DNA from 4 places in the Paenibacillus sp. 19GGS1-52 genome. Region 1 is predicted to be linked to each of the others. Evidence: riboswitches for the same ligand, from Rfam matches in the RefSeq annotation. Region 1 holds a riboswitch; each other region holds the start of a gene.

Region 1 (5,347 bases):
AGTCAGGTGAAACGGTTATCGGAAACAATCAATATCAGGCGACGGATTTCACCGGTCAGCGCAGCGCTTTTTTCGCACATAACTATGTAGTTCCTGCCTCCCGTGCGGAGGAGATCGTGTTGAGCTACGCGGACTGGCTGCAAGCCGACTTTGCGGGGAGTTATGAAGGGGAGCTGGGTGGTACTTTGCCAGAGCTTACGTCTATTCCCGTCTTGCGCAAAGTGCGGCGCTCTGATCCGTTAGCGGTCCTGCGTTCACTAGGATTTGGAGAAGAATTATTCAAGGCGCTGCTGCAGGCAGTTATGACCTCGGTCGCTGGCAAGAAAAAAATATATGTGGCGCTCGATGTGCCGATCTCGGAGCTTTCGGTACGGGCTGCGGAGCTTACGGAGCATATATTCGCCGCACTGCCGTATGAATTCCGCCGGAGGCTGGGTGTGATCACGTATGCCAATGAGCCCAAAAGTCGCAAATATATTCACCTTACCTTTGTGGAAAAGGGTTCGCTCCGCCCTGGTGACCGCAGTGTGGAGAAAGATTTCACCTTTGACCTGGTCACAGGCCGGATAGGCAATGCAGATTTCGGTGAATCCCGGCAACCCTACGCAGATCTGGTGTGGAAGATGCTAGGACAGAAGACGGACGGATTGGATGACTTTGCCCGTTTTGCCGATTCCATGCTGGCTGGAGAGAGCGGAGAGCGTAAGCTTTCCCCTGCGCTCTATAATGAGCTGGCTGTTTTTTATGAGATTGAGCAGGGTAATGAGGCTCTTTACACCGAGAACAAAAGCGCTGTGCTGGGCGGATTGCTCGCTTATCTGCAAACAGAGGGTGCTATAGATACGAGAGTTCGGCTGAATGATATGTTTCTGGAGCGTTTTGACCGTGAATATGATCTCATCCGCCAAAAAGGCATGCTTGTGCCTGCAGTTATGGAAATCTTCAAGGAGTATTTCACGCTGAAGGGGCATACCTATAAGGTTAAAGTTGTTGATTATTTCATCAATGGCATGCTGAATAGTCAATCGGCCGGACGTGAGGATGTACTGGGCGTTGCTTACGGTGTTATCGAGAGCAATGATGAGCTTAGCGAAGCTTTTTTTAAACGAGTGCTGGCGCAGCCCGTATTTCGTAAACAGCTGCTGGAGCCTTATATCGAAGCCCGGCTGGCGGCGGCAGCCAAGTCCGCTGATATCATGGGCTTTGTCGTTCAATGGGGGCGGTTTCTGCCGGAGGTGCTGCTGCAGCCTTTTGTCAGGGACGCGGTCAGAGACTATTTGCTGGAGAAGCTGCAACGGGAGACTGATTCGGTAGCTGCCGTTGCGGCGATTCATGAAACCGTGGATAAAGTGGAAAAAGAGCGGCGCAAAGGGACGGGGCTTTCAACTGAGGTGTTATCGCTGTTGCAGGAGCTTACGGCGGTGGCGGACCGCTTCTTGCTAAACCGCTTGTCGCTCTCTGAGATGTCGCAGGAGCAGTTGTTGGAAATTGCTTTTTTACGCGATCCCCGGGAGGGGATGGTTTGGCAGCCGCCGCTTGATCTTATCACTAAGCAAAAAGCCAATGCGCTGCGAGCCGCTTATCGCTGGTTTGGGGAGGAGAAGCCGAACGAGGCTATTTTCAATAAGCTGTCGCCGAAGGAATTGGATGATGTGCAGCTGTTGGGCAGACGCTGGCTGCAGGAGGCACGGACGCTGGAGCCGTTCGATCGGCTTCCGCTGGCTTTCTACCACAGCAGTGACCGCGAGGGCGGACCGCTCGATTATGATGAGCTGCTGAAGCTGGTTAATCGCAAAACCGGAGCGGATAAAGAGGACGTTTATCGGTTTCTGGCCTGGTCGCAAGGGAATTCTTTGTTCTCCATCTCGAATAAGAAGCTTCATCCGGGTTATCGGCGGGCGATCCTGAAATATTTCCAGAAGCATGATCGCGAAGCCTTCAAGAACCGTGATTTCCGCAAAAGCTATGTTTCCGCGGCAGGCCCTGCCCTGCAAAATGTCTATAATGAAGCCCGCTCCCAGCTGGCTTCGTCACTGGCGAGGTGGATCAGCCGCAGCCGATTTCAACTCCTGATCTCCGGCTCCCTTCTGGGAGTCGTGGTGATTATCGCTATTATTATCATTAGTATGCTGCGTCCAGAGGGGGCAGGCACCGCCTTGCCGGAGACAAGCCCTTCGCCAACTCCCGCTCAAACGGCCGTAAGTCAGCTTCCCCCTGCTTCAGTGTATCTGAAGAGCAATAGTGATGTGGAGGCAGGCAGTGTGCTGGTGTTCACCTTCGCCAAAGCTGACGAATGTCTCCAGTTCAAGCCAACGGAGATTGGTTTGGTCAACTCCGCTGGGAAGATTACGGACACCTACAAAGTGATCTCTACCAAAAGTACCTGTCCGGTTCCAGCTTCGGGAACGCCAGGAACAGCGGATCAGGACAACGCCGCTACTGGAGGAACCGCGACGAATGATGCGGCTGCGGCTGCGAACGCGACGAACGGAGGCAACACGGTTGATACAGCAGCAAAAGATAAGGCCGCGGCTACGTCCGCGAATACTGCAGGCAGCAACAGTTCAGCCTCTGCTACTGCTGTGAGTGGCTCCGAGAAGACGACTTCGCCCGATACGGGACAGGCTGTCTCACTCCAGGTTGATGCCACACTAGAACCAGGAATAGTATTAGTGGAGGGCAGTGTGCTTAAAGCCGGGAATTACTCGCTGACCTTGCAGCCAGACCCAGGCTCAGCATCAACCCCTGATTTGTCTGATCCAAGTAATAGTCCAAGTGCTGATCCAAGTGCTGTGCCCTCAGCTACCGCAAGCCCGGAGGTAACAGCAGAATAAAATCGAAAACTCCTGAACTGTGCAGGACTTCTACCGAGAGGTAAAGGTCTGCGCGGATTCAGGAGTTTTTATCTGCATCAGTTTACGATTGCCTCTGTCATGTCCCTTGTAGACTTCTTCCAAATATAAGAATTGAATAATATAAATCCTTGTGAATATATTCTAAACACCTTACAATGAATTAGAACTATTTTTTGAACATTAAAATTAAATATTAATTTTGAAAAAGGTGCAGGTTCTGTCAGAAGAGCCTGCTTAAAAGGGAAGTCCGGTGCAAATCCGGCGCGGTCCCGCCACTGTAAATGCAGAGCAGCTCTTTCATAGGCCACTGTCCTAGAACTAGGATGGGAAGGTGAAGAGATGCGATGGATGCATAAGTCAGGAGACCTGCCTTTTTCGTGAACGTTTCTATTCTTCGAGGGGTGAGAATGTGGAACATATGTAGATTGGTAGTGTCACTGGAGCTTTATGCACCGCAGACCTCAATATATGTATTCTTCCCGGACCGCCCTTTTAGGGCGGTTTTTATGTTGCGTTATAAGAATTTATAATACCCAATTCATTCACAGAAAGAGGTTAACTATGAAGAATATTTTCTCCTCCAAGCTGTTTACGCTTGGTCTGGCCTTATTGCTCGTCATTTCGATTCTAGGTACATCACTTGTTCCGGCTGGACAGGTCTATGCTGAGGCACAGCAGTCCGCTGTACAGGAAGGGACTGGCGTGACTAGTGTGACTGAGGCAACATACGCGGCCGCCGAGTTTATTTTGAATAGTGGAGTAGAGTCGGAATGGCAAGCTATTGGTCTGGCCCAAGCTGGCTATAAAGTACCAGATAGCTATGTTCACTCGCTTGAGAATCAAGTGATGACCGCTCAGGGGAATTTCTCGAATGTTACGGATTACGCCCGGATTGTACTTGCTGCAAAAGCAATGGGTGCCGATCCTGCCCATTATACTGAGCTGGGTTACAATCTGATTAAGAAGATTTATAACAATGATAAGATGAGCGGTCAGACGCTCAATAATCCAGTCTATGCACTGCTGGCCTTGGATTCAGGTCAGTATACCGTTCCTGGTGATGCGTTATGGACAGCGGATAAGCTGCTCACCGAAATTCTGTCCAAACAGAATGCAGATGGCGGTTTTACCTTAAACACGGGAGCTAGCGATGTCGATATGACGGCGATGGTCTTGACTGCATTGGCAGCTCATAAAGATAATTCAGCGGCCAATTCAGCGGGACAACGGGCAGTAGCTTGGTTATCCGCTGCACAGGATGGCAATGGCGGCTTTGGGATTAGCAGCGAGAGTGTCTCACAAGCGATCATAGGTCTGTCTTCTTTTGGAATAGACCCTGCTGGTGCAGATTTCACCAAGAATAATATAGAGCTCGTCGGGAAATTGTTAAGCTTCCACCTCGCAGATGGCAGCTTTGCTCATAGTCAGAACAGCAGCTCTGACGTGTTTGCTACCCAGCAAGGGCTGCAGGCGCTGGTTGCCTATAACCTGTTCACTAAAGGTGGCAACGGTAAATTATACGATTTCTCTAATCCAGCAGTACAGAACCCATTGGTTTATGTTCCGCTTACTATTGAAGGCCCTGAGAGTACATTGGCCCAGGGAAGTGCGTATGCAGGGAATGTATTTGAAGCTTTGCAGAAGCTGGCAGTACAGAAAAGTCTCCCGTTAGTAATCGCTTCAGGCAATTATGTCAAGGGGATTGGAAAAGTTGTGGCTGGAAGTTATGGCGGTTGGGATGGCTGGATGTATGCTGTCTCCCGTGACGGCCAGTGGATCTCTCCGGATGTAGGCATGAGTGGCTTTGTTCTTAAAGCTTCAGACAAGGTGCTGATTTATTATGGGGGAAGCGATACTCAACTAGTTAATTCCGTTACATTCTCTCAGGAACAGCCTAAAGAAGGAACACCTTTTAAGGTTACTGTGACTAAGAAAACATGGGTCTGGAACAGCAAGACATCTACATCAGATCCTGTAACGGCACTGGCTAATGATGTGGAGGTTCAGATTGGAACCCAAACGGTTTCTACAGATACTTACGGAGTAGCAGAGTTTGCAGCCGGTGTTCCAGCTGGTGATTACACGCTGACTATAACCGACTACAAGCCGGGGGAGCTACCCTCGCCGGGGAAACTGCCATCAGTAGCGAAGTATACGCAAGCCTTGCAGGTGGTGCCTCAGAATGTAACAGCCTCGCTGTCTGTCGAAGGACCCCAAGGTCCTATCGCTGCGGGAACCTTACAAGCTGCCAATGCACTTGAAGCTTTACAGCAGCTTACAACATCAAATCATATTCCAATAGATATTACCAAATCTTCATATGGAAGCTATGTATCAGGGATTAATGGAATTGCGAGTGGAACTTACGATGGATGGTGGAGCTTTGTAGTCTCACGTAACGGTGAATGGATCTACCCAAGTGTAGGGATGGATGCTTTTGAGCTGCAGCAATCAGACCATGTGCTTGTCTATTATGCAGGAAGCACAACACA
Region 2 (5,347 bases), 3.0 Mb from region 1:
CGTAGTATCCTTGACAAGGTTCGTCGCAATGCGGAACGACTTCACCGCCCAATGTAGATAATGCTCTCGGTCCTCAGCCTTCAAGGGCAGCCCTTCACGAATGGCTGGTTCATCGACCTGAATCATTTCTATGCCCGCATTCTCCAGCGCCAGAACTTCATGGCGCAAGGCCAGCGCAATCTGGTTCGCTACTGCTTCGCGGCTCAGGTCATCACGCACGAACGACCAGTTCAGAATGGTAACCGGACCGGTGAGCATCCCTTTTACCGGAAGCTTTGTGAGGGACTGGGCATACACGCTTTCTTTTACGGTCATAGGTTCAATAAAAGCAATATCAGCGTAGATCACCGGAGGTTTAACACAACGGGAGCCGTAGGACTGAACCCAGCCGTTACGTGTAAACAAATAACCCGCCAGCTTCTCACCGAAGAACTCCACCATGTCGGTGCGTTCGAATTCCCCATGAACTAGTACATCCAGACCCAAGTCCTCCTGAAAGGTGATGGCTTCCTCAATCTGTTTGCGGATGAACAAATCATAGCGCTCCTGATTCCAGACGCCTTTGCGCCATTTCAGCCGGGCTTGGCGTACCTCCACTGTCTGCGGGAAGCTGCCAATGGTTGTTGTCGGCAGCACCGGAAGCTGCCACTTCTGCTGCTGAACCTTGACGCGCTCTGCGAAAGGTAAACTGCGGTTATCCGGCAGAGACGCAAGTCCGCGGACTTGGTCGGCCACATCCTGCCGAGCACGTTCCGGAAGGGCGCGGAAAGCAGCCAACGCTTCGCGACTAGCGGCAAGTGCAGCGGCGGAAGCTTCCCCGCCACTTACAGCAGCGCCGATCAAAGTTAGCTCGGCCAGTTTCTCCTCGGCGAAGGCTAAGGCGTTCTTCACCGTCAGCTTCAGCTTATCCTCACCTTGTACCGTTACCGGCACATGCAGCAAGCTGGAAGAGGGTTGTAGAATCATGTGGTCAAGGGCAACATGGGCAGCCAGTTTCTCCACAAGCTGCAGCTTGGCATCCAGATCCGAGCGCCAAATGTTGCGTCCATCAATAATGCCGGCACCCAGCCATTTATCCTGCGGCCAACCCAGACGTTGAATGGATTCAAGGTTCGCGCCTCCATCGTGTACGAAGTCGAGACCTAAACCTTGCACCGGAAGCTTAAACAGTACCTCCAACGGTTCAGCAGCTTCGAAATAGGTCTGGAGCATAATATTCAAGCCCGGTACAGCGGCTGCAATGGTCTGATAAATGCTCTCCAGCAGGCTTTGGTCATCCTTAGTTAACCCGCTAACTATGGCTGGTTCATCGATCTGAACCCAGGCTACACCTTCTGCCTCAAGCTCTTGCAGCAGTTGCACATACACAGGAAGAAAACGTTCGGCAACGTCCGCAATTGCAGTGGACGGGAAACCTTTGGACAGTTTTAAGAAGGTATACAGTCCTACAATTACAGGTTTGCCTTCAATCCCCGCCTGCTCTTGGGCGAAGCGGTAGGCGGCCAACGGTTTATTCTCGGTCAGGCGCGGTGTTTGCCGGCCAATCTCTGGAACTATATAATGATAGTTCGTATTGAACCATTTTGTCATTTCGCAAGCTGTCGCTCTCGCATTGCCACGTGCCATGCCAAAATAAAGTTCAAGCGGGATGTCGCCACCATCATAATCATAGCGCGGAGGCACGATGCCGAACATAACCGCCGTATCCAATACATGATCATAGAAGGTAAAATCATTGACCGGAATAAGCTCAATTCCCGCTTCCTTTTGAGTCAATAAATGCTGGAGCTGTATCCCCGCCATTTCGGAACGGAACGTGGCTTCATCCGTCTTGCCGGACCAGAACGCTTCCAGTGTCTTTTTCCACTCCCGGTTCTTGCCGATTCTCGGATAGCCGAGATTGCTTACTTTCACCTTGTTCGTCATAATCGCAACACTCCTTCTCTCCATCTCTATTTGGGCCATTTATTCGATCAATTCCAACTAAAAGAGCGTCTTCCCCTACAAAAAGTCATAGGGAAAGACGCCCATCATATACCCATGGTTAACGTCTAACACCTCCCTATATCCCGTAGGAAAAGCAGTGCTGTGAAACAGGCAGGTCTCCTGGCTAACGGCCTCAGCATCCTTAAGCAGCCTTCCCGACAGCCGTAAGCTGCCAGTGACTATAGTTGCTAAGAACTCTTCCGTTACAGTGGCGGGTCCGCGTCGGTTTCACCGAACTTCCCTTTTAAGCTGACCGGCAATACTAAATTCCCGGCAAGCACCTGTCTCCAAATATCTAATATTGCTGGCGATGTCTTGAATCTGATGTCATCATACTGTAAGCTCTAGCCGCTCCGCAATAGATTAGCAGGGGTTCGCCCTATAACAATTACCTATACCGAAGCCGGAAAAGTCTGCTCAATATAGTTACAACCCCCAGTATCGTACCCAGCTGGATCACTACCATGAAGGTATTCTAAACGATGGCTTTGATATGCATGTGCTGTCCCAAGTTTTGTCCACCTTAAATTTAGGTTATAAGCAAAAGATATAATGTACAACAAATCTTAGTCCTAATCCCAACAAAAAAAGGTCAACCAGAAACTCTGGCTGACCTTAATTCTTAGTATATCCACGAAACAGCAGCTAATACTCTATGCTATTCCATTATCGTATATTCTGCGCCTTGCCGAGTGTTGGCTGAATCTTTGGCATCTTCGCCAGCTTCGGCTTGCCCAAAGAAGTAGTTAACGTAATAACATAGCCAGCTACGACCACTGCAATTACGGTATACAAAGTTTCCTTGAGAGGCATATAAAAGAGTGATAACGCCAGAACGATTACATCCATCAGGATGAAAACCGTACCTACTTTAATACCTTTCCATTCACTGATCAGCAGCGACAAAATATCATCTCCGCCACTTGCCCCGCCGCCACGCAGGACCAACCCTGCTCCTAAACCTGTAAGTACACCAGACAACAACGCCGCAAGCGGCAAATTATCCTGCAGATTAATGACCAAACCGGAATAACGTTCCATCAGTCCATAAAAGATTGTAAAGGCTGCTACAGACACAAATGTATTGCAGACGAACGCTTTCCCTTTGAATAGCATAGCGACCAAGAGTACTGGAATGTCCAGAATAAGAATAGAAATTGAAGGCGAAACCCCTAATACATATTTGCCGAGCAGCGACAAACCTACGAACCCGCCCTCGGTCAAATGATTCTGATAATTAATGTGGTAATAAGTAAATGCAAGCAAAAATGTTCCAAACAAAATGACTGTCAATCGGAGCAGATAACTTACTCCGTTGTGGTTCCTCATACAGGTCTCCCCTTATCGTATATGGCGGCTAGACGTCCCACCAACCTCTACGACAGGTTATACCGGAGGTGTTGCTCCTTCGCATACAATACTCCCTTCCCTCGTAGAGCTGGTCTCGTCAATTAACGGTACACGCACCTTCTACAGGGAAGCTAAGTATAAGACAGATCATAACGTTTCCAAATCGTCCTTTGGGGAATCGTCCTTCGGGGACACATGGTATCCTGATCCTTTCTCTAATTTAATATGTTCTAAGCACATTATACCACGCAGATAGCCTTCTCTAAACCCTTTTACATAAAAAGTGATCATTTTTACACAGAATTGCGCATTAGCCGGTTGACCGTTTCACGTCTGACTCCAATTAATTGTCCAATCTCTTCCTGTGTTAATAGGTCTGTTAGCGAGGTCCCATGAGCATAGTCATTAAACCAGCGGGTCAGCAGCTCCATCCGCTCACCTGGGGTCCCAACTGTAAGGTGATCAAGCCGTGTCTGCATGAAGCGCACCTTCTCCTGAAGGAGGAGCGCTATCTCCAGCGCTTTACCTGGTTCTTCACGCAGCTGTCGATACCATTCCGCAGCCGAAATTATCTCTACTTCACTCTTCATCATCGCAACCGCTGTTCCATGCGCCTCCTTTGGCGAAATCAAGGAATGATGGGGAACTGTCTCTCCAGGATATAGTATGTTGAACAACACCATATTCCCGTTCTCATGTAGTCTCGTTACCTTGAACAGCCCGTTTTTGACCTGATACAGGAACTCGCAGCCGTCGCCTTGCCGGAACAAGACCTCCCCTTTGTGCAGTATCATCTCGCCCTCTCCTTTGCCTTCTCGTTATATATATTTTTAATTATACAAAAATACACCTGCAAAATGGAGTTTAATCCAAACTACATTATATATAGGCAAAAAAACAGGGATGCCTCAAGGCCATCATCATGGCTTGTAAGACATCCCGGACTTATTAATTTATATATCTTTAGGACAAGAAGACTACATATTTTTGAGAATATCGATTAACTCCTGCTTGCTGCCTGCATTCAGCAGCGACTCGCGGAATTCATCATGAATTAGCTTGCGGGACAGTGCCACCAGAATCTTCAAATGCTCATTGCCAACGTTCTCCTGAGGCACAGCGATTAGAAATACAATGGATACAGGCGTACCATCAAGGGAATCCCAGTCGGTAGGCTCGCTCAAGCGGGCTAAGGCCAGCCCTGGTTTTGCTACTCCGACAGATTTGCCATGGGGGATTGCCACTCCAAAACCGATGCCCGTAGAACCGGTAGCTTCACGAATCAGCACATCACGCACATATTGCTCGGCATCTGTTACCGAACCGGAGAGCTTAAGCCCTGCGGTCATCTGGGTGATAATAGTATCTTTAGTTCCTGTTTCCAGGGGCAGGAATATCGTTTCTTCCGTCAATAGTTCATGAATATTCATTTAGAGCCAACTCCAATCGCAGGTTTATTTCTTTTGAACAAGTTAACCAACAAGGCTGTTACAACAGTACCGACTACAATAGCAAGCAGGTACATCATTGGCTGACCGATCGCATTAGGAACTGCCAGAACGAAGATGCCGCCATGCGGTGCACGTAGTGTAGCATCAAATACCATGGATAGTGCTCCGGTCAGGCCAGAGCCGATCATAAAGGCTGGAATGATGCGCAGTGGGTCAGCAGCTCCAAATGGAATTGCACCTTCAGTAATAAAGGAGAGCCCCAGTATGGAAGCGGCTTTACCAGCTTCGCGTTCTTCTAGCGTAAATTTCTTTGGAGCCAATACGGTAGCCAGCCAGATGCCAAGTGGCGGGGTCATACCCGCGGCCATTACAGCAGCCATAGGGCCATATACACCACTTGCCAGCAAACCTACAGCAAAGGTATAAGCTGTTTTATTAAAAGGTCCACCCATATCGATCGCCATCATGCCGCCTAATATGGCGCCTAGCAATATTTTATTGCCCGAACCAATATTTTGTAGCCAAATCGTCAAAGCGTCCATCAAATCTTTAATCGGGGT
Region 3 (5,347 bases), 620 kb from region 1:
GCTCCATCACGCGTCCTTCAAAATCATGCGCCAAATAACGGTCAGACAACGTAAGCAGTCCGATATAATCGAACAGCAGGTCGCGTGTATAGTCGATAGAGCTGCCCAATTCAGCAATCTGCTCTTTGGTATAGTGGGAAAGTAATTCTTCGCGGTAAATCCCTTTTTTGACGAGATCGGTAATTAGCGGGTACAGCTCACCATAAGGCTCCTCTGGATAGGCTTTATAGCGCCGGTTGACGGCTGCTTTCTTATAAAGGGTAGTTAGGAGGGAACGCGCAGCGACGAACTTCCAGTCTGGCTCTTCTTTCGTTACCAGCTCTAGCGCACTCATCGTAAAAGCACTGCTGATGTCTTCGCCACTGACTTCTTCACGACGCAATTTCGACTGCACACCGCGCAGCAGCGTTTCTCTGCTTAGGTGATCGAGACCGGACAAGACCCGGTCGGCGTATACGGAAAGGCGGATCTCATCAAAAGCCAGTTGGCGGTTATCGGGTTTCACTACGAGCTGTGGCATAGGTAGTTCATCCTTTCTGATTTGGACTTAATTATGAATATCAAAAATTGATCTATTAGAGCGCAGACGGCTGCCAAAGAATGACCTCCGAACCAGTTATGCTGGCCGGAACGTCAATAATGCGTTGGTTGGTGCTTCCCCGGTAGGGCAGAGTAGTATCCTTCAGTTCTTCGACGAAGCGTCCATCAATCAGCACCTGACACTGCAGGAGCAGCGTCCACTCCGGTGAATCGGGCAGGGCAGTAATTTCTTCGTACGTATAGCCGCTGTAAATCCAGATCGGGAAAGCTGGCAGTGTGGCGCGGAGTCTATGAATGAACTCCACGGCCTCCATCGCTGAAAAGAAAGGGTCGCCGCCCGCCAATGTTAAGCCATCGAGCAAAGGGTTCGCGGCGATCTCCGCAATAATCTCATTTTGACGCGCTAGAGTGAAGACTTCACCGTAGTTGAAATTCCATGTCTCCGGATTGAAGCAGCCGGGGCAACGGTGGCGGCAGCCGCTGAGGAAGAGGACGGCCCGCAGGCCTTCTCCCTCGTTAATCGACTCTGGATAATAGCCGCAAATGTTCATAGATGCTTAACTCTGTCGCGCACCTCAGCTTGCTTGGCGGCATTAAAGCGGGTCTGATAATCCCCAGTTAAATATCCGGTAACCCGGCGTAGACGGCGGATATGTACCGCGCTCTCATGCACACCGCAGGAAGGGCAGTTGGTGCCGATAACACCTTCGTAGCCGCAGCCAGAGCAGCGGTCGATCGGGTGGTTAATGCTGAAATAGCTGACTTGCTGCTCCAGCGCATATTTAATGATTTTGATAAAAGCAGCCGGGTTGCTGCGGGCATTTCCGTTTAATTCGACATAAGAAATAGCACCTGCATTGCAGTACTCATGAAAAGGAGCTTCCAGGCTGATCTTCTGAGCAGCCGCCAGTGTGTAATATACAGGGATGTGGAACGAGTTCGTATAATATTCGCGGTCGGTTACACCAGTAATAGTACCGAGTACCTTACGATCAACTTTAGTGAATTTACCGGACAAACCTTCGGCTGGTGTAGCGAACAGGGTGATATTGAGGTTCAGTTCTTCGCTCTTCCGGTCGCAGAATTCCCGCATATGACGCACGACAGCCAGCGCTTTGGCATGGACTTCCATGTCCTCACCGTGGTGTTTGCCGTACATGGCTTTCATGGATTCCGCCATGCCGATGAAGCCGAGTGAAAGACTACCGTGCTTCAATAGATCACCTACGGTGTCATCGGGAGCAAGCAGCTCGCCGCCTTCCCAGACGCCTTCACGCATCATAAAGTCGGAAGCTTTCGCCATTTGTGCGGCCTGGATACGGTAACGGTGGAGAAGACCTTCCAGTGCAATCTCCATATAATGATTCAGATCGTCGTAGAAACCAGCTTCGTCAGCCACGGTACGGCGATTTGTGGCTATGCCATATTCTAATCCGAGTCGAACCAGATTTAATGTATTAAAGGACAAATTGCCTTTGCCGGAGCAGCGGTTGCGGCCGAAGCGGTCACCGAGCACCCGGGTGCGGCAGCCCATCGTAGCAAATTCAGTATCCGGATTGCTTGGATCGTAATATTGCATGTTGAGAGGAGCGTCCAGATTAGCAAAGTTAGGATAGAGTCTGCGGGCTGAGCATTCCGCTGCTTTGAGAAACAGTTCATAGTTGGGCTCGCCCTGCTGCTGATTAACGCCTTGCTTGCATTTGAAGATTTGGATTGGGAATACAGGTGTTTCACCGCTGCCCAGTCCGTTCATGGTTGCGGTCAGCAAAGAGCTGATCACAAGCTGACCTTCAAGTGAAGTACAGGTGCCGTAGTTAATGCTGGTGAACGGAATTTGCCCGCCAGAGCGGCTGGACATCGTATTCAGGTTATGGATCATGCTCTCGGCCGCCTGAAGGGTTTCGCTTTCCGTTTCCTTCAGCGCATAGCGGAAGGCTCTTGGATACAGCTCGGCCAGATCGGTCCGACTCATGGCAATTTCACCAAGATGCTCACCGGCTTGTCCTTCTTCGAAGTAGCCGAGACCCTTGCGGAATAGCTTGGCGAAGGTTTTGGTTACATAAGGAGCCAGATCGTAATCCAGTTTATTGGCGGATACACCACCGTATTGGGCATTTTGCTGGGATTGAAAAATAATAGCTACCAATGACATAGCCGTCATAATGGAGTTCGGAGGGCGGACGCTGCCGTTGCCGGTATTGAAGCCTTCACGCAGAAGCCGCTCAAACGGGATGAAAATGCAGTTGGTCGTTCCAATGGCGTATTGATCCAGATCGTGCACATATACGACATTCTCTTCAATCGCCTGTACCAATTGTGGTGGCATAGTGAAGTTGCGGGCATACCACTTGGAATATTCACTGCCGAACTTGCTCATTTTACCGGAGAAGCTCTCCCCGTTCAAATTGGCATTCTCACGCAGCATATCCAAATCCGAGCTGTCGATGATGTCACGTCCTAAATGAATAACTTCCTCCAAAAGAACCTCCTGTGCATGTTGCGCACCGCCTAGCCGTTTCTCCAACAGCGTCATTATATTGCTCTCTCCCCTCGGTATATAAGAAAAACTTTCTGACATTATAAAAAGGCATCTCCTGCCGAGGATGGCAGAAAATGCCCGGATGCGTAGCGTAAATATCCTCACAAAGGATATTTGCAGTGGTCTTCATTATGTAGGCCGCATGCGGACACCATTCCTGTTCCTCGCAGGTATAGATCGTTGGTGTCGATAGAAACAGGCAGATTTCCTGGCTTCCGGCGTACCTTCCGGCGCCTTCCCGAGGGGTGTTGTCCCTTAGTGGCGAATGCCGGTAGAAGCTGTCCCAGAGGCTTGCTAAACCTCCGAAGAACAATCCGGTTACAGTGGCGGGACCGCAGCGGATTCTCACCGCACTTCCCTATTAAGCTCTGATTCTCATCAAGGATCAGAGCACCTGTTTCACTATATTTTGTTGTCGTTTGATAAAGATAACCCAATATATAGTGTTTGTAAACAATTTTTTAGGAAACCCGCGCCGCAAGCGACTTCATCTCCAGTACTCCACAATTGATCCACAGGCTGTCCACAGGTCATCCACAATTGATCCACAAGAACCGCTGAAATGATTCATAAATTGTCCGAAAATATGGCACAAAGAGTCCATAATTGCAGTGCGCCTGGCACTGGATATCTCAAAGAGTGAAATATACAGGGCTCAACACTATAATTCAGTTCTTGACCATAACCTAAGTAGTTAAAAGACGTATGGAGCCACTTCTAACGAATGTAACAGAGGTCAGCAATGTTGGATAAAATCCAACAAGCTATAGAAATTTGTGAGAGTCAATTGCAGTAGAAGAGGAGGGGCGGGATAGCTGTCACGTAATTTGTGAGTGAGCCTAGGAGTTGTTACAATAGAGGTAGTAGTTCACATGCTCCATAAAACTATGCGTATGCTTTCGAAGCTAGTTTTGTACGAAGCAGTTCTGAAGGTTAAGCTCACAAAACTAAGCGTATGCTTTCGAAGCTAGTTTTATTGCGAAGTTAATCAGAGTGGCAAATGCTCCATAAAACTTGTGGGAGGTTATCTAATGGCTATTGCTGAAGTAACCGTTATTCCGATTGGAACTGGCAGTACCAGTCTTAGCAGCTATGTTGCCGATATGCAGCGTGTATTGCAGACGATAGAAGGTATTACGTATGAGCTTACATCTATGGGTACGATTATCGAGGGACCGCTTCCGCGTATTCTGGCAGCGGTAGAAGCGCTGCACGAGTCACCCTTCACTGCCGGTGCGCAGCGTGTTTCCACCTCACTCAAGATTGACGACCGCCGTGATAAGACTTCGACAAGCCGCGGAAAGCTGGAATCCGTGGAGCGCAAGCTGCTGGAGAACTAGTATTCTATCACAGTCTAAAAGTGAAGAAATTCAGACTTTTTTAACAATAGAGGAGTGGTCTTGCGTGGCTAAAAAAGTGCAACAGGTAGGTATTCAGATGTACACTCTGCGGGACGAAGCCGAAAAGGACTTTCTAGGCACCTTGCGTAAGGTGGCAGCTATGGGCTACGAAGCGGTCGAATTTGCCGGATATTTTGGTGTGTCAGCTAAGGAATTACGCGAAACCCTTGATGAGATTGGACTGGCTGCGCCTTCTGCACATGTGGGTCTGGACTTCAGCAGTCTGGACAACATGCAATCCGCATTATCCAAGGAAATCGAATATGCCCAAGAGGTCGGACTTCAATATATCATCACTCCAGGCTCTCCTGTGCCAGAGAATCCTACCCTTGACGATGTGACTGCGCTGATTCCTTTTTTTGAGAAGGCTTCTGAACTGGTTCGGGCGGCAGGAATGAAATATGGCTATCATAACCATGACTTTGAATTTAAAAAGGTAAACGGTCAAGCCATTATCGACCTGTGGTTGGAACGTATTCCAGCGGAGCATATGATAGCAGAATTCGATTTGGGCTGGGTGCAGGTGGGCGGAGCCAGTCCGGCTGAGTACGTCTCCCGTTACGCAGGCCGCGTACCGCTGGTCCATATTAAAGATTTCGGAGCCGATCATAAGGAAACCGATCTGGGACTGGGCACAGTCGATTTTAACAGCATCTTCGAAATTGCCGATCAAGCCGGAATTCTTTATTATCTGGTAGAGCAGGAAACATATGCTTCCTCTTCACTAGAGAGCGCCAAGGAGTCACTGGACTTTTTCCGTAAACGTAACCTGCTCTAAGACGGATATTGAATGTTTATAGTAATTCTTATCTTTTGAAATAGGGTTGTGTTTTCTGTTGAACGCAGTATAATTAGCTTGTTTGACAGA
Region 4 (5,347 bases), 890 kb from region 1:
GGTACAATTTCCTTATTTATTGGAGAAGGTGTATTCCTCTACGGTGGAAGGCACAATCCGTATCGACTATACGGTAACGAATACATCGAATGCCCCTTTTTCCTTTCTATGGGCAGCGCACCCATTATTGCAGATCCATGCAGGGATGCAACTGCACGTGCCTAAAGAATTAAAAGAAATAGAAATAGCGTATTCAGAAGGCGAACGACTAGGAGTCTCTCAGGACAAACGTTCCTGGCCTTTTGTCCAAACTGCTGCCGGAGTGGTTGACCTGAGTACCCTAGAGCCAGCGGCGGGCAAGTTCGCCGAGAAATACTATTTCTCGGACAAGCTTGGTGATGGATTCGCCGGGATTAGTGATCCCGTGACGGGTGAAGCCTTGCGGTTCACTTTTCCGGCAGAGCAGGTTCCTTATCTTGCGGTATGGGCCAATTATGGCGGCTATGGCGGAAACTATCATGTTGCGCTTGAACCGGCAACCGGCAGAATGGACAGTCTCGAGCAGGCTATTCCGCGAAACGAAGCAGCCGTCGTCGAGGGCCAGGGGATATACCGCTGGTTTCTTGAACTGAATATAACCTAGGCTAAGTGCCACTGTTACAACAAGCGGGAACTTGGAATGATCAATTGGCTCTTCATGAATCGCAGCAGGGGTACCCGAGAGAATTCATAACGTCCGCTTCCACTTTTATCACAGACACCGTATCCCAACTCCGCTATGCTGTACAGGATAAATTAGCGATGAAACAAGGTGCCCTTGGTTTAGGTCAAGGGATAATAGGGAATCGGGTGCAACTCCCGAGCGGTCCCGCCACTGTATAGGTGAGTCACTCTTCAATAGGTCACTCGGAGATTACCGGGGAAGACGAAGAGTTGGCGTTATCAGCCGAAGCCAGGAGACCTACCTTGTTTCCGCACACCACGACTCTACGCGGATAGGAGCGGTGTACGAATTAGTGAATGAGACATGAGCAGACTTTAATGACTCCTGCAAAAGACTGATCCTTTCAGTTCTGCTGCTTATGAGGCGACAGGTCTGCTGCTGCGCGCGTGATGGCGTTCTCTTTCATATCTGATGACGTACATACTACTCCCACCCCTACGGGCGGGAGTTTTTTTTGCTTTCTGTTTTGCAAAATAAAAAATCAGGGAGGCAAACGTATGAAACCACGCAGCCTATGGAAATTCACGGCGATGGTGGCTGGATTTACGCTTTATTTACTGTTCAATGAACCGGGAACAGCGCAGGCAATGCACATTATGGAAGGATTTCTGCCTATAGGCTGGGCCGTATTCTGGTGGCTGGCTTTTGTACCCTTCTTTGTCTGCGGTATTCTGAAGCTCAAGAAAATGACCAGGGACAACCCGGAGTTGAAGCTGCTGCTGGGTCTGGCGGGGGCATTCACCTTTGTATTGTCAGCGATGAAGCTGCCTTCTGTAACCGGAAGCAGCTCCCATCCTACAGGGACAGGACTAGGTGCAGTGATGCTTGGACCCCTGCCCATGAGCGTGATTGGCTCGATTGTATTGCTGTTTCAAGCACTGCTGCTGGCACACGGCGGGATTACGACACTTGGAGCGAACGCCTTCTCGATGGCAGTGGCAGGTCCTTTTGCCGGATATGCAGTTTATAAGCTGGTGATGAAGCTGACGCCCCGTGAGAAGCTGGCGGTATTTGCTGCAGCCTTTATCGCTGATCTCATGACTTATGTCGTGACTTCCTTTCAGCTCGCGGTGGCTTTTCCAGCAGCAGAGGGCGGAGTGCTTGCATCCTTTCTGAAGTTTGGCAGTATTTTTGCGGTGACCCAGATTCCGCTGGCGATTAGTGAAGGACTGCTGACCGTGCTGCTCTGGAATTGGTTAAGATCCTATAGTCCTAATGAGCTGTCACTACTCAAACGCGAAACGAAAGGAAGGGGATTTGAATGACTGCCAGATGGAGAAACGGATTAATGCTGCTGGTGGTTATCCTGCTGGTCGTGCTTCCTCTGCTATTTGTGAACGGTGATTTCGGTGGGGCTGATGATGCCGCAGAAGGAGCGATCAGCGAGATTGATCCTGGATATAAGCCTTGGTTTAAGCCGCTGACTGAATTGCCCGCAGAAACGGAAAGTATGCTGTTCGCGCTGCAGGCTGCCATAGGTGCTGGAGTCATCGGCTATACGATTGGTCTGTTGAAAGGCAGACAAGAGCGGCAGAATCCTCATGATCAGAAGAATTGATGCCCTTTCCTATACGAACGCTTTCCGACACCTATCACCAATGTGGAAAAGCGCATTCGCGGCGGTAATGTTCATTCTGTCCTATCTGCTACATCCGGTTTTACAGCTGGCAATCTCGCTCTGGATGATCCAGTGGTGTATCGGCTATGCCAGAATTCCGTTGCGTACGTACAGTCTGCTGCTCGGCTCGGCGCTGTTGTTTTACTGTATAAGTCTGCCTGCCCTACTAATTGAGATGGGGCAACAGGCAGTTCCAGAAGCTGTGATGTCCGTCCATCTTCCGTTATCTTCAGTTTCACTCTATATTACGACTGCGGGCATCCTGCGTGGAAGCCTGCTGCTCGCACGAGTAGCGGCCTGCATGACCTGCTTCTTGTTTATCATCTTCACCACGCCGTTTGGCGAGTTGCTGCAGGTGCTTCGTAAGCTGCGGATGCCGCAGATTGTGCTGGAACTCATGCTTATCATGTATCGTTTTCTGTTTCTGCTGGGGGATACCGCGCATGGAATGCTGCTGGCTCGGCGGCTGCGCGGCGGTAACAGAGGGTTCGTGGCCCAGCTAAAAGAGTTCGCAGGTATGGCGGGTGGATTGCTCGCCAAAACCATGCATCGCTATTACGGACTCTCACAGGGACTCCTGACCCGAGGCTTTACCGGTGAAATTTCTATGCCACCTTATGTATCACGATCGGTTCCGCGCAGGTATGTTATCGAGGCCTATGCTGGAATAACAGCTTTGCTGCTGGCCCAGCTGTGGATGATGTGGAGTACATGACAGCTTAAGTAAATATTGAGGAGATCCCAATGTACGAAGAACATAAGGAACACAAGGAACACAAGGAGTACTGTCTGGCTTTTGAGGAAGTTGTTTATAGATATCCCGATACGGTGCTGCCAGCGCTGCAAGGCTTAAGCATTGCCATTCCTACAGGTTGTCGAACGGCTATACTCGGCCATAACGGTTCTGGTAAATCGACGATGTTTCTGCAGGCTGTCGGCATTCTGCGACCACAGAGTGGCGTGGTGATCAGGGCAGGAGCAGAATTATCCTACTCTAAAAAAGACCTGGCCGCCCTGCGCCGCAGTGTCGGACTGGTCTTCCAGGACCCGGAGCAGCAACTGATTCTAAATACGCCGCTGGAGGATGTATCGTTCGGGCTGCGCAATGCCGGAATGGATGAGGAGACGATTCTACGGCGCTGTCATGAGGTATTGGAGCGGCTGGACCTGACCTCCTTAAGTGATAAGCCCATCCATCAGCTCAGTCTGGGCCAAAAGAAACGCACGGCTCTCGCAGGTGTTATGGCGATGGAGCCAGAGCTTCTTTTGCTGGATGAACCGACCTCTTATCTGGACCCATTGTCCGAAACTCTGCTGCTGGAGGCGCTTGAGGCCATTCATCAGCAAGGCACAACGATCGTGATGGCCACACATGATATGAATCTGGCCTACCGCTGGGCGGATTGGGTGATTGTGCTAGAGGCAGGAAGGTGTTTTGCTGCGGGAACACCGGCTGACATCTTCGCTGAGCGGGAGGCGCTGCAGGCTATAGGATTGGAGCTGCCGCTGTTGGCTGATTTATGGCAGAGCTTGCCACAGCGGCTGACCGCAGGCCGGACGGCGCCGCGTGATGCCGGGGATTTCAAAGCTATGCTGAGTCTGCTGCTAAATGAGGATATGAGCTGATTCATGCTCGAGCTAATGCTAAAAGTGTCAGAATCTCGGCTCCAAATGCTGGATGAAATACAGCATTCTTATTCTGATACACACTAAATTAATGAAATGTTGGATCATATCCATCTTTTACGAATCGTAGCGTCCCTATCGAATGACAATCCTGTAGTTCATACAACAAACTGTCTTTTGAAGGCAATTTATAGAGAATAAGCTGTAAAAAATACATGATTTCACAAGTAGATTGAAAGTTATAGTCTGCACAAATTTGAATTGATTAAGTGAACGGGGGAAGCGACATGAAGAAACGAGGCAAACTGCTTATTATTGGCTTTGGCCCTGGTGCGCTGGAGCATATTACGGGCCGCGCTCTGGCTGCGCTTGAGGAAAGTGAGGCAGTGATCGGTTATAACACCTATGTGGATCTTATTAAACCGCTGCTTCACCAGCAGGAAATTGTCGGAACAGGCATGACCGAAGAGGTCAGCCGGGCGCAGGAAGCAGTGCGCAGAGCGGAAGCTGGGCAGATAATTGCGGTGATTTCCAGCGGAGATGCTGGCGTATATGGCATGGCTGGTTTGGTCTACGAGGTGTTGATCGAGCGAGGCTGGAACCGCGCAGAGGGTGTGGAGGTTGAGGTGATTCCCGGTATCTCTGCGATTCAATCCTGTTCTTCACTGCTCGGTGCACCGATTATGCATGATGCTTGTACCATCAGTCTAAGCGATCATCTTACGCCTTGGGAGACGATAGCCACACGTGTTGAGGCGGCGGGCGCAGCTGATTTTGTAATTGCCTTCTACAATCCACGCAGTGGGAAACGGACGCGTCAGATTGAGGAAGCGCGCAATATTTTGCTGCGTTATCGTGATCCGGCTACTCCAGTGGGGATTGTCAAAAGCGCCTACCGAGACAAGCAGCAGACCATAGTTACAACACTTCAAGATATGCTGGAGCATGAGATCGGAATGCTGTCTACCGTGGTGGTTGGCAACTCAGCCACGATGGTGTATGAGGGTCTAATGGTGACGCCGCGTGGCTACGAGCGCAAGTACAGCCTGGGAGCGGAGACCCAAGACTTGAAGCCGCATGAGCGGCTGCGAACAGCGGCGGAGCCTTGGAGCTTGGCTGCTTCTGCCAAGAGCAGCATGGAGATGAAGGCAGGCGTGGTAGTAGAGAGCAAGGTTACAAGCAGCACAGCAGCAGAACAAGAAGTGAAGACCGTATTACTCGTGGGACATGGCAGCAGAGTCATGGAGGGTAACGTTGAGCTGCGGGAATTTGCGGATCTGCTTGCAGCCCGGAAGCCCGAGCTAACCTTCGAGACCTGTTTTATAGAATTGGCGCAGCCTTCGATTGCTGAAGGCATTGATAACTGTATCCGCGGAGGGGCCAGCACGGTTTATGTGGTGCCGATTATTTTGTTCGCAGCCGGACATTCCAAGCTGGAT

What was found. A riboswitch is a leader RNA that binds a small molecule or an ion and turns the genes downstream of it on or off. The one in region 1 is predicted to bind cobalamin.
Region 2: another riboswitch for cobalamin. It lies ahead of metE (5-methyltetrahydropteroyltriglutamate--homocysteine S-methyltransferase); the one in region 1 lies ahead of H1230_RS27815 (S-layer homology domain-containing protein).
Region 3: another riboswitch for cobalamin. It lies ahead of H1230_RS30425 (anaerobic ribonucleoside triphosphate reductase); the one in region 1 lies ahead of H1230_RS27815 (S-layer homology domain-containing protein).
Region 4: another riboswitch for cobalamin. It lies ahead of H1230_RS23795 (energy-coupling factor ABC transporter permease); the one in region 1 lies ahead of H1230_RS27815 (S-layer homology domain-containing protein).

Annotation. Positions count from the first base shown of each region.
Region 1 covers NZ_CP059724.1:6,005,820-6,011,166, reverse strand. Annotated here, with positions in the region: gene H1230_RS27820 (GAP1-N2 domain-containing protein) at 1-2,834, shown strand, start outside; cobalamin riboswitch at 3,045-3,243, shown strand; gene H1230_RS27815 (S-layer homology domain-containing protein) at 3,417-5,347, shown strand, end outside.
Region 2 covers NZ_CP059724.1:2,171,777-2,177,123, reverse strand. Annotated here, with positions in the region: gene metE (5-methyltetrahydropteroyltriglutamate--homocysteine S-methyltransferase) at 1-1,926, opposite strand, end outside; cobalamin riboswitch at 2,080-2,286, opposite strand; gene H1230_RS10185 (YitT family protein) at 2,653-3,315, opposite strand; gene H1230_RS10180 (Crp/Fnr family transcriptional regulator) at 3,630-4,130, opposite strand; gene H1230_RS10175 (PTS sugar transporter subunit IIA) at 4,314-4,766, opposite strand; gene H1230_RS10170 (PTS fructose transporter subunit IIC) at 4,763-5,347, opposite strand, start outside.
Region 3 covers NZ_CP059724.1:6,625,716-6,631,062, reverse strand. Annotated here, with positions in the region: gene H1230_RS30435 (ribonucleoside-diphosphate reductase subunit alpha) at 1-520, opposite strand, end outside; gene nrdG (anaerobic ribonucleoside-triphosphate reductase activating protein) at 576-1,091, opposite strand; gene H1230_RS30425 (anaerobic ribonucleoside triphosphate reductase) at 1,088-3,073, opposite strand; cobalamin riboswitch at 3,261-3,492, opposite strand; gene H1230_RS30420 (MTH1187 family thiamine-binding protein) at 4,111-4,419, shown strand; gene H1230_RS30415 (sugar phosphate isomerase/epimerase family protein) at 4,484-5,257, shown strand.
Region 4 covers NZ_CP059724.1:5,114,693-5,120,039, reverse strand. Annotated here, with positions in the region: gene H1230_RS23800 (aldose epimerase family protein) at 1-583, shown strand, start outside; cobalamin riboswitch at 733-923, shown strand; gene H1230_RS23795 (energy-coupling factor ABC transporter permease) at 1,162-1,929, shown strand; gene H1230_RS23790 (energy-coupling factor ABC transporter substrate-binding protein) at 1,926-2,222, shown strand; gene cbiQ (cobalt ECF transporter T component CbiQ) at 2,206-2,997, shown strand; gene H1230_RS23780 (energy-coupling factor ABC transporter ATP-binding protein) at 3,027-3,908, shown strand; gene cobJ (precorrin-3B C(17)-methyltransferase) at 4,196-5,347, shown strand, end outside.